Regions from separate parts of the Ruegeria sp. YTSA072 genome, predicted to be linked through region 1. Evidence: riboswitches for the same ligand, from Rfam matches in the RefSeq annotation. Region 1 holds a riboswitch; each other region holds the start of a gene.

Evidence for each region. A riboswitch is a leader RNA that binds a small molecule or an ion and turns the genes downstream of it on or off. The one in region 1 is predicted to bind cobalamin.
Region 2: linked by a shared signal. The riboswitch ahead of AC2FIB_RS10630 (DUF1636 family protein) and the one ahead of AC2FIB_RS13885 (hypothetical protein) in region 1 are both predicted to bind cobalamin.
Region 3: linked by a shared signal. The riboswitch ahead of AC2FIB_RS08430 (DUF1636 family protein) and the one ahead of AC2FIB_RS13885 (hypothetical protein) in region 1 are both predicted to bind cobalamin.

The regions. Positions count from the first base shown of each region.
Region 1 covers NZ_JBXWNI010000007.1:144,091-149,518, forward strand. Annotated here, with positions in the region: gene AC2FIB_RS13875 (DNA polymerase III subunit gamma/tau) at 1-1,342, opposite strand, end outside; gene AC2FIB_RS13880 (protein-tyrosine phosphatase family protein) at 1,500-1,997, shown strand; gene AC2FIB_RS13885 (hypothetical protein) at 2,005-2,412, opposite strand; cobalamin riboswitch at 2,497-2,716, opposite strand; gene AC2FIB_RS13890 (alpha/beta hydrolase family protein) at 2,861-3,718, shown strand; gene rsgA (ribosome small subunit-dependent GTPase A) at 3,727-4,755, opposite strand; RNA gene ffs (signal recognition particle sRNA small type) at 4,914-5,012, opposite strand; gene AC2FIB_RS13905 (bifunctional 2',3'-cyclic-nucleotide 2'-phosphodiesterase/3'-nucleotidase) at 5,052-5,428, opposite strand, start outside.
Region 2 covers NZ_JBXWNI010000005.1:49,404-54,831, reverse strand. Annotated here, with positions in the region: gene cobN (cobaltochelatase subunit CobN) at 1-2,379, opposite strand, end outside; gene cobW (cobalamin biosynthesis protein CobW) at 2,383-3,438, opposite strand; gene AC2FIB_RS10630 (DUF1636 family protein) at 3,435-3,824, opposite strand; cobalamin riboswitch at 3,909-4,118, opposite strand; tRNA gene AC2FIB_RS10625 (tRNA-Cys) at 4,406-4,479, opposite strand; gene AC2FIB_RS10620 (protein-L-isoaspartate O-methyltransferase family protein) at 4,707-5,360, shown strand.
Region 3 covers NZ_JBXWNI010000003.1:375,993-381,420, forward strand. Annotated here, with positions in the region: gene AC2FIB_RS08420 (acetate/propionate family kinase) at 1-688, opposite strand, end outside; gene AC2FIB_RS08425 (bifunctional enoyl-CoA hydratase/phosphate acetyltransferase) at 681-2,075, opposite strand; cobalamin riboswitch at 2,269-2,474, shown strand; gene AC2FIB_RS08430 (DUF1636 family protein) at 2,576-2,932, shown strand; gene AC2FIB_RS08435 (ABC transporter ATP-binding protein) at 2,929-3,714, shown strand; gene AC2FIB_RS08440 (ABC transporter substrate-binding protein) at 3,724-4,674, shown strand; gene AC2FIB_RS08445 (FecCD family ABC transporter permease) at 4,676-5,428, shown strand, end outside.

The DNA.
Region 1 (5,428 bases):
CGTATTCGAAGGTTGGATAGTGTGCCAGCGCGGTCTGGACGTCCTGGGCAAGCGCTGCGGTGGGCGCGCCTGCAGGCCCGCGTTGCGCCGAGAGATGCGCAGAGGACGTCGCCTGCGCAGGTGCATGAGTTGGCACAGCCACACCACCGCCAGGTCCCCCGCTTGGTGGGGGGGGAGGTGCATCCTGTAGTCGTTTGATAAGCTCTTCGGGGCTTGGCAAATCGGCCACATGGGTCAGACGAATGATTGCCATTTCGGCGGCCATCATCGCGTTGGGTGCTGCAGAGACCTCCTCCAGCGCTTTCAGCAACATCTGCCACATGCGCGTCAACACCCGCATCTGCAGCGCCTCGGCCATCTGTTGACCCCGTGCGCGTTCATCCGGTGAGACGGTGGGGTCATCGGCGGCATCGGGCGTGATCTTGACCACGGAAACCCAATGGGTGATCTCGGCCAGATCGCGCAGAACAGCCAGCGGATCGGCCCCTTCGGCATACTGGCCGCTCAACTCAGTCAATGCCCCAGCCGCATCGCCACGCAAAATCATGTCCATCAGATCCAGAACGCGCCCGCGATCTGCAAGGCCCAACATTGCCCGAACCTGATCGGCGCTTGTTTCCCCGGCACCATGTGAGATCGCCTGATCCAACAGCGAGGTCGCATCGCGCGCAGAGCCTTCGGCCGCGCGTGTGATCAAAGCAAGCGCGTCTTCTGCGATCTGTGCGTTTTCCGCTGCGGCGATTTTGTTGAGCAGACCGATCATGTCTTCGGGTTCGATTCGGCGCAGGTCGAACCGCTGGCAGCGCGACAGCACTGTCACCGGCACCTTGCGAATTTCGGTCGTCGCGAAGATGAACTTCACGTGCTCGGGCGGTTCCTCGAGTGTTTTGAGCAGCGCATTGAAGGCGCTGGTCGACAGCATGTGAACTTCGTCGATGATATAGATCTTGTAGCGCGCACTGGCGGCACGATATCGGACACTGTCGATGATCTCGCGAATGTCGTTCACACCGGTCCGGCTGGCGGCGTCCATCTCCATCACGTCGACATGGCGTCCTTCCATGATGGCCACACAATGCTCGCACTGGCCGCAAGGTTCGGTGGTTGGCTTGCCTTCGCCATCGGGGCCGATGCAGTTCATGCCTTTGGCGATAATCCGGGCAGTGGTGGTTTTGCCGGTGCCGCGAATACCGGTCATGATAAAGGCCTGCGCGATCCGATCCGCTTCGAACGCGTTTTTCAGCGTGCGTACCATTGCGTCCTGTCCAACCAGATCTGCAAAGGTTTCGGGGCGGTACTTGCGGGCAAGAACCTGATAGGCGGGGCTGGGCGTTTCGGTCATGTCTGCTCTGTCAGATTCGTGTCAGAAATGCAGCGTAGAGACCCGGGCCGCCCGCGTCCACAGCAGGCTTCGTGGAATTTCGGTTTGGACGGCGTCTGTAAGCGGGATAAACCGGCTTTCAAAATCGGGTGGGTCGGTGGCAGTGGGAGCATAAGCTTTGGCAAAATTTGCAATCTACGCGCTGCCTGTTGGCTCAGGCACCTTGGCGCTGTCCCCCTTGCCTGGCGGCGGCGGTGGGTATGTGGATGATCTGAGGGTGATACAGGACTGGAACCCCGATCTGGTGATTTCAATGACCACCGAGGCCGAGATGCAGCAGGTCGGCGCAGGCGGTTTTGGTCGAGACGTTCAAAGCAGGTCCGCGACCTGGGTGCATCTTCCGGTCGAGGATTTCGGCACACCGCCCCTGCCAATCGAAACTCTTTGGCCCCAAGCCAGCGCAGCCGCCCGGCAGGTTCTGTCCGACGGTGGACGCGTGCTGGTGCATTGCCGGGGCGGTTGTGGGCGGTCGGGGATGGTCGCGCTGAGGCTCATGGTGGAAAGCGGTGAAGATCCAAACCACGCGCTAAACCGGCTGCGCTTGGCCCGACCATGCGCGGTGGAAACGGATGAGCAGATGGCCTGGGCCATGAAACCGGCCCAGAGCGATCAGTGAACTAGGATCAGGCCGTGGCTTGTTGAACAACCTGATGCGATGGACGCGGTGCAAGGGCCGATGCCTGAAGCATGGCGCAAGGCAAGGCCGCCAAAACACCAGCAGGCAGAGTGGAAAAGTCAGGGCCGAACATCATATCGGCGTATTCGTCCAACGTGTCGGCTGAGTCGCCTGTGTTTGCCCCGCAATAGACCCTGATCCGGGCCGGGCTGGCGCGAAACCGTGCGGTGCAACCCTCATCGCAATGGGTCAGTTCGCTGGACCCGTCCACCTCAAATTCGCTGGTCGTCATTGGTTGTGCTGTTGCCATCGCCTCGGCCAAGGCCCGAGCCATTTGTGCCAATGCGGGGCAGGTTTTCCCCGTTTTCTGGCACAGGGTGGCGGTGAACTCGTGGGTCGTTGTCTTCCAGATCATAATGCGCCCTCCGCGCGGTGAGCGGGGGACGTGGAACAGGGAACTCAGCGTACTGAAGACCTGCCCGGACACCCCGCCCGAGTTTCGGTTTTTACTTTGATGGCAGGTCTCCTGACTTGCGGGTCTTTGCTTTGCCGACCTTCCCAGCCTTTCGGCCAGTGGTATTTCGGCATTGCTTACCGCTTACAGTTGCGGGGGCAGTCGCGGCCTTGGTCCGTTCCGGCATTGCCGGGCTGGACCGCACCGAGTTCCCTTTTCATCCCGCCCCAATATAAGGACGAGAACCATCACCTCATCGCTAGCGGTTGTAGGTGGCTTGAGTCAAGCGGGCTGTTTTCCATCGTTCAAGTGGACGCTTGGTCACTTTGAAAATCTGTTGACTCTAGTCGCGCAAAAGCGCGGATATGCCATATGTGAACCGAATAGTTCAGATGCTTGCGAGGGCACCATGTTGGACAACACTCCGGTCGTTTTGACCGAAGATTTCACGTTTTCTGCCGGAGACGCCGAACTGTCGGCTCGGCTGTATATGCCTGCCTCGGCACCTGATGTGGCGGTTGTAGTCCATGCAGCCACAGGCGTACCGCGCGACTATTACCAGCATTTTGCGCGGTGGTTGGTGGAAGAACAGGGTATGGCCTGTCTGACCTATGACTATCGCGATTTTGGCCACTCTCTACGGAGGCGCCTGCGCGATTCGCAGGCCACGATGGCTGACTGGGCGTTGATCGACATGCCAGCTGCCCGCGCTGAAATGCGGCGCAGATTTCCCGCCGCCCAGCAGTGGAGCATTGGCCATTCGGTTGGTGGAATGCTGGGGCCAATTCAGCCCGATATTGAACAGATCGACCGAATGATCTGTGTCTGTTCAGGTTTGGTGACGGTATCCGACCACCCCTGGCCGTATCGCGCACTGGCGACAATGTTCTGGTATGCCCACCCGCCATTGCTGGTTAAGGCATTGGGATACCTGCCGGGCAAGGCACTTGGGTTCGGCTCGGACCTTCCGGCACGTGTCTACTGGCAGTGGCGAAAATGGTGCACCGCTGCGCTGAGCTACGTGCCGGATATCGGCAAAAGCCTTCCAGACGCCCGTTGGGCTGCGTCGGAAACACCCGTCGATCTGTTCACAATGGACGATGATCAGGTGGTGCCCCCGAACGCGGTTTGGCGCCTGGCCGATCTTTACGGTCCCAAAGCCCGCCGGCATCAGTTGTCGCCGAAAGACTTTGGATTGGCCGAGGTCGGTCACATCGGCGCATTTGCGCGCCGAAATGCGGCCATATGGCCCCGGTTGATCGCCTGAGCCGGTACTTACAGCTTTTTGCAGGATTTCTTGTCCTGCATCACCGATCGTACCATCTTACCAAAGGCCTTGTCGCGCGCACGAGACTGCGCCACGGTTTCCGAGTTCCTCTCATCCTCGCGCCGCAGTTTTCGCCAACGCTCTAACCGCTCTGCGTCCAGTGTTCCGTTGGAAATCGCATCCTGCACGACGCAGCCCGGCTCGGCCTGATGCTGACAATCTGAAAAGCGGCAGGTCTGAGCCAATTCAAGAATGTCGGAAAAGACCTCGTCGACACCATCTTGTGCATCCAGCAACCGCAAAGCCCGCATGCCGGGTGTATCGACCAACCAGCCTCCGTTCTGCATCGGATGCAACGCGCGGCCAGTTGTCGTGTGCCGCCCGCGCGCGTCGTCTTCGCGAATGCCGGAGGTTGCCTCATCCAGGCCCGTCATGGCGTTGACCAATGTTGTCTTGCCGACACCGGATGAGCCGACCAGTGCAGCGGTCTGCCCGGTGGGGCACCAGGATAGAACTTGCTGAACGTCCATGGCATCCAAAGCATTGATTGCCAGCACGGTCAGAAACGGAGCCAGCGACTCGGCTGCCTTGGAGAATTTACTAGGATCGGTACAGGTATCGGCCTTGGTTAGAACGATCACCGGATAGCACCCGGCCTGGTGTGCCAAAGCCAAATACCGTTCCAGCCGGGCCAGATTGAAGTCGGCATTGCAGGAACTGACGATGAACAGCACATCCACATTGGCGACGATCAACTGTGCCTCGGCCCCGGTTCCGGCGGCGCGGCGTTTCAAAAGGCTGCGGCGCTCCAGCAGGTGTTGAACCCGGTTTTGATCATCCGCCAATACCCAGTCGCCGACGGCAAAGTCGCCCGTCGGCTGGTTTAGGGTGAGCAGCGGTGCTTCACCGTTGATGTTTGCACCGATCAGACGATCACGGTGAACGGCTGTGATGCGAAAGGGAGCGCATGTTGGATTGGCCGCATGTTGGGCGGCAAAGTGTGAGGACCATCCCAGGTCCGAAAGTGTAAAAGACATTGTTCTGCCTGTGTTCAGGTACAGCTATCCGTCTGGATGGCGGTCGCGCATCCAGCGGTAATGTGCTCAGGCAGGTGTGAGGGTCGGCCTCAGAAACGCTCTGCCCAAAGGGTTTTTGCTACAATCATAAAAGCCTTCCTGCGGCTAACGATTCAAGTAAGTGAGAGGTTGGACATCGACCCAAGCGGGGCTCGTTGTGGCTGCTTCCTTCCGGACCTGACCAGGTTGGCGAGGCGCTCGCCCGCGCCAACCTCTCGAAAATCGATATAGGGAAGACACGCAGAAATGACAACCCGTCACAGTGAGAGTTGAATGCGCAAAAACCCTTCGGCATCCGTGCCGGTCTGCTTTGGGCTGAACTCTGCGATGTCCGCGAGGTGACGCTGTGCCTTTGGACCGGTTTTCAACAGGACAGTGGACCCCGGCATGGGCGCAAAACGGAATGGGCAGGGGCCTTGTTCCAGCGATTCTGTGGGCATAGCACCGGTCAGGTAGTCCTTCAACGCGTGTTGAATCGGCAAGGCTGGAACGTTGATGATTTCGGCGTCGGGTATGAATGGAAAATGTCCGCCGCCGCTGGCACGGTAATTGTTCAGTGCAACGACAAGGCGTTGTTCGGCCGTCACTGCGTGGCCTTGGAAACGAAGATCTGAGATGCGCCGGTATGCCGGAT
Region 2 (5,428 bases), on a different contig from region 1:
GTGCAGCGCCATGGCAAACTCTTCACCCGCCGTGCGCATCGTGGCTGAACCCCAGAGATCAACGATCAGCCCATTGGGATAATCGCCCTCTTCCTGCAGGTGTCGCCGCACCAATTCTTCGCCCAGCTTCACGCCTTGGGTATAGGCCGCACGGGTCGGCACTGAGCGCGGATCGGTGGTATACAGATTGCGCCCAGTTGGCAGCACGTCTGACCGTCCGCGATAGGGGGACCCGGACGGGCCTGCCTCGATCCGTTTGCCAGCTAGCGCGTCGATCAGTGCATTGCGTTCGGCATTGGCAGAAGGTGACGTGTCAAAATTGGCGGCGGCTTCGGGCACACGTCCAAAGATATGCAACCCGTCGCCGAACTGGCTTTCTTTGATGTCACAGACAAAACGGTCGATGCGAGTGATCGCCTCGGCCGTGCAGGTGGCCTGATCGAGACCCAGGTCACTTTCAAGCCCGATGGCTTGCGCCTCATCCCGGATATCTTCTTGCAGGCGGTCGCGACGTTTGGGGTCCAGACCATCTGCGTTCGAGAATTCGTCCAGCAGCGATTCCAGCCGAACCATCCGATCGGGGGTGCCGCTTTCCTTCATCGGCGGCGGGATGTGACCCAAGGTGACGGCCCCGATCCGGCGCTTGGCCTGAGCGGCCTCGCCAGGATCGTTGACGATGAAGGGATAGATGACGGGAAGGTCGCCGATCAGCGCCTCTGGCCAGCATTCATTGGACAAGGCGACCGATTTGCCCGGCAGCCACTCCAGAGTGCCATGCGCGCCGATATGGATTAGCGCATCCGCGCCAAGACCTTTGCGCAGCCACAGATAGAAGGCGACATAGCCGTGGCGGGGGGTGCGCGACAGGTCGTGGTAATCGTCTTCCCGCATCTCGGGCGTGCCGCGTTCGGGTTGCAGCGCCACCAGCGCCTTGCCGCGCCACAGGGCGGTGAACTGGAACGCGCCTTCTGAGAATGTTGGGTCGTCCTCGGGTCTACCCCACACAGCTTCGAGGTCTGCGCGCAATTGTTCCGGCAAGTCCGTCAGCGCGGTCAGGTATGCGTCAAGCGACCACGAAAGCCGCGTGTCCGGCAGCATCTCGGCTATCGGTTCGGCGGGTGCGGTGTCATACCCTTCGCCCAGCAGGTCAGAAAGCATCGCCTCGGCCGAGGCCAAAGCATCAAGGCCCACAGCATGGGCCATCTGCCAATCCTTGCCGGGATAGGTGGACAGCACCAAGGCGTGCACCTGATCCCCTTTGGGTTTGTCGTTCAGATTCAGCCAGCCGACGACACGGTCGATGATGGCCTCGATCCGTTCCGGTTCAGCCCGGTGGGCAAAACGTGAATACTCCAGATGCGGGTCACGCTTGCCCGGTTCCTTGAACGAAGCAATGCCTGCAGAAATTCGCCCGTCCACTTCAGGCAGGACAACGTGCATAGCCAAATCAGCGGGCGAAAGACCGCGTTCCGCCTCGGCCCAGGCTTTGCGGCGGGACGTTGCGAGAGCAACCTGAAACACCGGCACATTGGCGGCGTCCAGTGGAGAGGTGCCGGATGCGCCTTTGCCCGAAAACGCGGTGGCGTTGATGATGGCCGACGGTTCAAGGGAGGCGATGTTCTCGCGCAGCCAATCGGCGGCTGCAGGTGCTTTCAGCGAGGGGGCGAACATGCCTACAGCTTCGAACCCGCGTTCCCGCAATCGGCGGATCAGGGCTGCGACCGGGGCAGTGTCTGCCGATGTCAGATAGGCACGATAGAAAGTCACCAGAATACGCTTCCCGCCGCTCGAGAATGCTGTTTCGACCGAGATTACGCCACGGTCCGGGCACCACGCGCCGCACTTTGGCAAGGTCTTTGCGCCCATCACCGGCCCGGCATAAAGCCCAGCCGCCAGCGCCATTTGTGCCAAGGCCGCTTGCGCCGCGACTTCGCCGCCGGTGTCACACAGATGCGCAAGCCGCCGCAGGGTTGAGACGGGCAGGGTGGAGTAATCATCCAGCCGCGTATCCTCACGCCCATCGGCAGGTAGGACGGCCAGTGCGATCCCCTTGGATTGCGCCAGCGCCAGAACTTGCTGCAAGCCATAGGACCAGTAAGGCACGCCGCCGATCAAACGGATCAGAATGCCCTTGGCGCCCTCGAGCGTTTGCTCGACATAAGTGTCGACGGACAACGGGTGTTTCAGTGCTGTCAGGTTGGCCAGCCGCATTGTCGGCATTCGCCCTTCGGCCCCGCCACCGCGATGCCAGCCCGCCGCGAAAGCACCAAGGTCACTGTCCGAAAAGGACAGCATCACCAGATCCGCTGGGCTCTGGCCCAGATCGGTCGGGGTTTCGATCTCTTCTAACCCGTGGCTTTCGCGGAAGACGACGTGCATGGCTTACTCGGCGGCCTCGGTCACACTCATGAGGATATCGCGGATTGCGGCCTCATTGATGTCGTCATGCTCGGCAATGACCACCAGGCGCGAGCGGCGCTCTTCACCCGGTTCCCACGGCCGGTCGTACTGATGACGCACGCGGGCACCAACGGCCTGCACCAGCAGACGCATAGGTTTGCCCTGAACGGCGGCATAGCCTTTGACGCGCAGAATGTTCAGCTCATTGGCAAGACGTTCGATATTGGCGACCAGTTCCGCCGGGTCGGTCTGTTCCGGAAGCTCGACGATGATGCTTTCGAAATCGTCGTGTTCGTGGTCGTGGTGGCCGTCGTGATGCGACGGGCGCGCGTCCATGTCATCCTCGGCGGCGGCTTCGAGGCCCAGCACGACACGCACGTCAACGGCGCCTTCGGCTACCTCAACCACGGGCAGCGGGCGCGGAGCCTCAGTCGCGATGACCTCTTTGGCTTTGGCAACGCCTTCCGGACCGGCCAGATCGGGTTTTGTCAGCAGGATGATGTCGGCGCACGAGATCTGGTCCTCAAACACCTCGGACAGAGGCGTTTCGTGGTCGATCGAGTCGTCAGCCAGGCGCTGGGCGTCCACGGCTTCGACGTTAGGGGCGAAACGACCTGCAGCGACGGCCTCAGCATCGGCCAAAGCGATCACGCCATCGACGGTAATTTTCGAGCGGATATCTGGCCAATCAAACGCTTTTAGCAGCGGTTTTGGTAGCGCCAGTCCAGACGTTTCGATCAGGATGTGATCGGGGCGCGGTTCCAGCGCCATCAGCGCCTCAATGGTCGGGATGAAATCATCGGCTACTGTGCAGCAGATGCAGCCATTGGCTAGTTCCATGATGTTTTCCGCCGGGCAATCCGGAATGGCGCAGGATTTCAGGATATCGCCATCTACACCCACGTCGCCGAATTCGTTGACGATAACGGCCAGGCGCTTGCCCTGCGGGTTCTGCATCAGGTGCTTTACCAGCGTGGTTTTGCCCGAGCCCAGAAAGCCGGTGATCACAGTGACGGGGAGTTTTTCAAGGTTGCTCATTTCAGGGCTCCAATCGGGGGAATGCGGGCCGCACAGTTTTTGCGGAAATGTTCGGGGCGTTCGCGCCATTTCACCAGACCGTCTTCAGCGGCCAGATACTTGGTGACGCCTTCGACGATGGTCTCGACATGGTTGGTCTCGTCGAGGTTTTCATAAACGAAGGTCCATCGGGACGGGCCGCCACGCAAAACGATCGAGCATCCCTGATCACAGTTCGACAGACATTCCACCGGTTTCAGGTCGACGCCGTCCGGCAAGCCAGCCTTTTCAAGTGCTTTATGCAGCAAAGTGCCGGGTCGCTGGGCGTCATCTTCGATAGGTAACCCACGGCGGCATGTCGTACAGACCAGCAACTCGACTGGTGCGGTCTCGGTCACGTCTCTCATCCCCCTCATCCTTTATACGGGGGACGGGGTTTCATGCGGGCCACGCGTCTGCACATGGACCCGACACCGGAACACCCCGCCCGGTTTCAACTTCGGGTGCTGGCAGGTCTCCCGGCTTGCGGATGTCAGAGGCGAGCCTCTGTCGGATGTCCCGCCTTCCCGGCCTATTAGGCCAGTGGCTTTGGGCACCCTCTCCGGTCACGGTCGCGGGGGCGGCTGTGCTTGGCGGAATAACCGCTGGCACATTCCCTTTTCATCCATCCGAGGATGGACACCAACGCATGCGACATGCGGCACGGGCAGGGGGCTTGTCAAGCACGACTGGGGATTGAAAACCCGCTACGTCAGAAAAGCGACTTGCCGAAGTCAGTCAGCGGCATCCGATGCGATCCGTTCACGCGAGCCAGGCGCAATTCAGCCCGGCCGTCGCAGATGATTGAGCGTTTCTCGGTTTGGCAATCAGGTAGTGCGGTTGTGTAAATGGAATCGCTGGACCCGCAATCGCAACATGCATCTGATACTGAACTTTAGGCGTCCGAAATTGCGAAATCAGCGCAGAAAGCTAAGTGCTTGGAAATAAATGGAGGCGAGTACCGGAATCGAACCGGTGTACACGGATTTGCAATCCGCTGCGTCACCACTCCGCCAACTCGCCTTTTCAAGTAAAATCAAATACTTGCCGTGGTGTGATCGGCGTTTTAGCAGCTTTCGACAGGAGCGTCCAGAGGGGGGAGCGTAAATTTCAGGGCCGGGTGCCAACTTAGTCTTTGGTTGCGACGTTGTATCTTGTGAAGATTGGAAAGTTTCCGTGTCTGGGCCGTTGCCGGTTTTTCAAGGATGTGGCAGAACTCAATCACCCAAGGGAGCAAGATGAGCGATCCAATGACAGATTTCGCAGCCCGCCGCCGGACGATGGTCGATACGCAGATACGTCCTTCTGATGTCACGAAATTTCCCATCATAGACGCGATGCTGACCGTCAAGCGCGAGAATTTCGTGCCGGACGCGCAGCGCGAAGCGGCATATGTCGAGGGATTGATCGAACTGGGTGATGGGCGCTGCATGTTGGAGCCGCGGACCCTGGCTAAGATTCTGGACATATTGAACATTTCGAACGACGAGTCGGTTTTGGATATTGCTCCGACCTTGGGGTATTCGACCGCTGTTACCGCGCGCATGGCACAGCTGGTTGTTGCCGTAGAGGAAGATGAAAATCTGGCGGCCGAATCTCAGTCTATCCTGATGGAGGCGGAGGCAGACAATGCGATTGTCCATGTCGGCCCGCTTGAACAAGGTGCCCCCGAACATGGGCCCTATGACGTGATAATGGTCCAGGGTGGTGTGGAACAGGTTCCGGATGCGTTGATCGCGCAACTTAAGGACCATGGGCGAATTGCGTGCCTTTTTGTCCAAGGTGCACTGGGGATCGTTCGGATCGGCCATAAATCTGGGGGTCGAGTGACCTGGCGGGACGCGTTTAATGCCAATGCACCGATTTTGCAGGCATTTTCCACGGACCGTGTATTTTCGCTATAGTTTGATAGCTGATTTTTCTGCCGCCTTGATTAGTTTAACGCAAACGCGCAAACTATCGGCAGAGCAGA
Region 3 (5,428 bases), on a different contig from region 1:
CCGAAAATCCCATGGTCGAGGCCACGGCCCGGCCACCCGACACCGCACACATCGACGCGCCATTTCCCAAATGCGCAATGACGACGCGACCGTCGTACAAACCCGGCGCAATTTCTTTCAGCTTTTGCGAGACGTAGTCATAGCTCAGCCCGTGAAACCCGTATCTGCGAACGCCCTTTTCGTAGAATCTTTGAGGCAATGCGAAGGTATCATTCACCCAAGGGTGTGTCCTGTGAAACGCGGTATCGAAGCACGCAATCTGGGTGGTACCCGGAAAGGCTGCCGCGGCCGCCTTGATACCCGCAAGGCTGTAGGGTTGGTGCAAAGGCGCGAAGGGAATGAAACCGCTTAGCGTATCAAAGACGTGCTCGTCCACCACGACAGGTTCCGAATAGACTGGCCCGCCGTGAACGACGCGGTGGCCCACGGCCCGGACGTGAATGTCCGGCAGGTATTCGCGGGTAAGTTCAAGAAACGCGCTGATGGCCTCGTCATGTGTTTTGGCTCCAGACAACTGACGGTCGACAGACCGCCCCCCTGCTGATTGGGCCAACAAGCGCGGTGCATCCCCCAACCGCTCGATCTGACCGCGCCAGCGCATACTGGGACGTCGGTCCTCGACCAGTTCGTAAAGCGCGAATTTCAACGAGGACGACCCGGCATTCAGCGCCAAAACATGTTCAGCCATGGATTTTGCTTTCATTAGCAATTGCATGCAGCGCCGCGACAGCACAAGACGCCAGCCGCGAAGCATCATCATCTGCCCGAGATGTCAGGATAATCGGTGCCGCAGCACCTATCACAACGCCGGCAGCCTCGGCATGAGAGATATATGTCAGCTGTTTGGCTACCATGTTGCCGGCTTCGATATTCGGAACAACCAGAATGTCTGCGACCCCCGCGACTGGTGAGGTGATGCCTTTTGTCCGCGCCGCGTTCAGATCAACCGCGTTGTCCATGGCCAAAGGACCATCGACCAGCCCGCCGGTGATCTGCCCACGCTCGGCCATTTTCGACAACAGCGCGGCATCGACAGACGACGGTAAATGCGGGTTGATGGTTTCAACCGCTGATAAGACACCAACCTTGGGCATCTCGATGCCAATAGAATGCGCAAGATGGATGGCATTCTGAACAATGTCGGCCTTGGTTTCGAGATCCGGAGCGATATTCACCGCCGCATCAGTAACCATGATGGGCCGGGACATGCCCGGCACATCCATAACGAACACATGCGACAAGCGTCGCCCGGTCCTCAGGCCGTTTTCGCGGCGAAGAACGGCGCGTAACAAGACATCCGTGTGCAAATGACCCTTCATCAGCATCCGGGCCTTACCTTCAACGACCAGTCCGACCGCGCGTTGGGCGGCCACTTCGTGGTCTCGCGCTTCAATGATTTCAACTCCGGACAAATCGGCCCCAAGCTGGGCGGCAGCGGCGGTGATTTTGTCCGGGTCGCCCACCAAAATCGGAGTAATGATGCCGTTTTCCAACGCGAGCAATGCCCCGCCTAGCGAATTCGGCTCTTCCGGGGCGACGATCGCTGTGGCCATCGGGTCCAGAGGACGTGCCTTTTCCAACAAAGCGTCGAAGTGCCGGTGACGCTGAACGATCAGTCCCGGTACCTCGACCGAGTCGAAGGTCAAATGCCGCGACGGTGGCGTGACCTGTACGGTGCCGCTTAGGATCAATGCGTCATCCCCGACCCGGCGCACTTCGGCGGAACAGGTCAGGTCGCCGTCTTCACACTTTTCTGTAACAGCCACAAAGGCAGTCAGTTCTTCGCCTGCCAAAACCGAAGCATGAAAACTCAGATCCGCCCGACGTGTTTGCGTACCGGCCCCCGGCAAGATGTTCCCAATGACTGCGGCCACCAGACCAGCAGGCCACAAAGCGGGAGCGACAGCCTCGGGGCGCCCATCTCCATCACCGTCATAGGCCGCCAGATTCAGCGGGTTGTGGTCACCCGAAGCCGAGGCAAACGCGTACAAGTCGTCCACGGTGCACAATCGGGTGACCTGCGCCTTGTCGCCCACCTTCAGTTGAGAATAGGTTCTGTTTTCTTGAATTTTCATCTCGTCCGGCTTTGTTTTTGAATGCGTGTTCGTTGTTTCAAACATTGGATGTGCGGCCCCCCGGAACCAGAACATATCCACCTTTGTTGCTACATTTCTGCAACGCAGCGTAGTCAGATCATTGGCAAATGACAAATGACCTCTGTGCGTGGGGTGGCGCGGATTATCGCTTGACCCAAATTCGGAACTCGGGCAAGCATCACCGCGATGGTTCCCTATGGTTCGCCACGGGATGAAAAGGGAATACGGTGAGGTTGCCAACAAGCGCTAAGTCCGTGACTGCCCCCGCAACTGTAAGCGGTGAGCGACGCCAAATACCCACTGACCACAAATGGGTCGGGAAGGATGGCCAAGCCACGACCCGCAAGTCAGGAGACCTACCATCCGATGTTCAACCAACCCGGGGCGGGGCGTCCTGGAAGGAGGCTTTATGACACGTCTAAGACGTGATGACATGATTGGCACCTTCTGCCCGCGCTTGGCAACAGGCGGAGTGGGCCATGTCGATCAGTCCTGATCATTTCCTTCTGATTTGCGAGACCTGCGAGAGTTCTGACCGGGCGGATTCATTGCGCGCTGCGCTTGCAAGCAAGCTTCCATCCAGTTTTGGCATCCGCAGCGTTTCCTGTATGGCCGGTTGCGGTCGTCCCACAACCGTCGGGTTTCAGGCATTCGACAAAGCGCGGTACCTTTTCGGTGACATCCAATCGGCTGAGGACGTGGATGCTTTGGCCGAATTTGCACATCAATACCATCGCATCGCGGATGGGTGGACCAGCGCAACGCAGCGCCCGCCTGCCCTTCTTGAAAAGACTCTGGCGCGCCTGCCGCGGCTAAAAGTGGAGACAAGCGCATGACCTGCGGAGCTTTCCTTGAGGCGCGCGGGCTGGAGTATTACGCCCTGAACGGCGACGTACTGCTGCAAAACATCAACTTCGAACTGAATGAAGGGGCCACTCTGGCAATTGCCGGCCCAAACGGTGCGGGTAAGACAACGCTGCTGAATCTTTTGTGCGGCGGTGAAGAGATTGTGCTGGGGGACGTTTTGGTAAAGGGGCGCAGCCTTCGGCAGCTTTCGGCGATGGACCGCGCCCGAATAATCGCCGTAGTCAGTCAGCAAGAATCGCCGGACGGGCGTTTGTTTCTGCGCGACTACGTGGCCCTTGGGCAAATCCCAATCCGCGCTGACCGATCTGCGGCTGAGCACGCCCTGGAATTGGACCGCATCCTGAATCTGACCGGACTGGTTGCCCTCGCTGACAAGCGGATGGCCGTATTATCCGGCGGGGAACGCCAGCGTGCTCATATCGCAAGGGCGCTGGCGCAAAACCCTTCGCTTTTGTTCCTGGATGAGCCGACGAACCATCTGGACCCGGACGCCAAGGGACGCATGCTGTCGCTGGTGGCCGAGCTGGGCATTACGGTCGTCATGATCGTCCATGATCTGGTCATGATCCCGGAATTCGCGACCCATGTCGCCTTGATGAAATCCACACGCCTGACCGGTTTCGGCCCAGTGCACGAAGTGCTGACACCCGAAAGGGTCCGTGAAACGTTTGGTGTCGATTATCTTAGCTTTCAGCATGAAGGCCGCATGATCCCGGCACTGGATATCCGAAGAACCACTACCTCAAACTAGGAAAACAACATGAACAAAACTCTCTGGTGCGCTGCACTGATCAGCGGCATTGCAAGTGCCGCGACAGCGCGCGAGATCACCGTCGACAATTGCGGCGAGCCGCTGGTGTTTGAAACTCAGCCCGAGCGGCTGGTCGTGCACGACATGAACATGACCGACATGGCTTTTGCGCTGGGTTTGCAGGACAAGATCGTGGGCCTGACGGGCATCACTGGCTGGTACAAAACCAGCCCCGAGTTTGAAACCCTGCGCGGCGACATCCCGGAACTTGCGCCTAAGTACCCGACAGTTGAAAATCTGGTCGCTGTCGAACCCGACCTTTTCTTTGCGGGCTGGTACTATGGGATGAAGCCGGGCGGTGACGTGACCCCCGACACGCTTGCGCCGTTTGGCATCAAAACGATGATCCTGACGGAAAGCTGCGTACACCTGGATAAGGATCGCCCCGAAGCCAGCATGGATTTGCTGTTCACCGACGTCCTTCGCTTGGGCAAAGTAATGCACGTTGAAGACAAGGCAGAAGAGCTGGTTTCCGGCTGGAAAGAGGAACTGTCCGCGATTCAAACACAGACGGCCGACCTGCCGAAGCCCCGCGTTTTCCTGCTGGACGGCCCCGCCGATGCCCCGTTTACGGCTGGTAAGTTTGCCATTCCCGACGCGATGATTGTTGCCGCTGGCGGCGAGAACGTCACCCATGACATGGACACCAGCTGGGGACGTTCCTCGTGGGAGGCTGTTGCCGCTTCGAACCCGGAATTCCTGGTTTTACTTGATTATCAAACTGGAAATGGCGCCGCGGATACCTTCAAGTTCCTACAGGACCATCCTGTGATGTCTCAGACGGACGCAGTCAAGAACGAACGCTGGATTGGTCTGCGCTACGAAGAACTGACACCCGGACCTGCAAATATCGAGGCAATCTCGAAAATGGCCAAGGCTATGCATCCGGGTCTGAACTGATATGGGCCGACTTGGCCTGACACTCTTACTGGGGGCGGCTGTACTGGCCGCCCTTTTGCTGACCTCGACTATCTACGGAACCACATCCATTCCGGCCTCTGACGCGCTAGCCGGTGTCTTGTTGGGCACAGGATTGGTGGACGGAGAGATGTCTCCGCTCCACCGCATCGTGTTTGACCTGCGCTTACCACGCGCGCTGTTTGCCGCCGTGATCGGTGCCGGATTGGGCATCGTCGGCGTCGTCCTGCAAACCACCACACGCAACGATCTGGCGGACCCGTTTTTGTTCGGCCTGTCCTCTGGCGCTGCGGCGGGAGCAGTCTTTGTCATTACAGTAACCGGAGATGTGCTGGGCTTTTGGACCCTGCCACTGGCCGCGTTTTTCGGAGGGCTTGTCGCATCAGGCATTGTGCTGGCTTTGGTTCATGGGCTGCGCACAAGTGCGCCCGAAAAACTGATCCTTGCGGGGCTTGCGGTTTCGTTTTTGTTTTCAGCTATTACCAATTATCTGATTTTCGCGGGCGACAGCCGTGCGGCGCATTCTGTTATCTTTTGGATGCTTGGGGGTTTGGGTCTTGCCCGGTGGGAGACATTCCCTCTGGTCTGCGCAGGTTTAGCATTGATCCTCGCCTATGCAATGTACCGTAGCCGCTGGCTTGATGCGCTGCTGACCGGTGATTTGACCGCCGCCACCCTGGGTGTGCCCGTTCAGGGATTGCGGTTCCGAATGTTCTTCGTCGCAGCTCTTGCAACC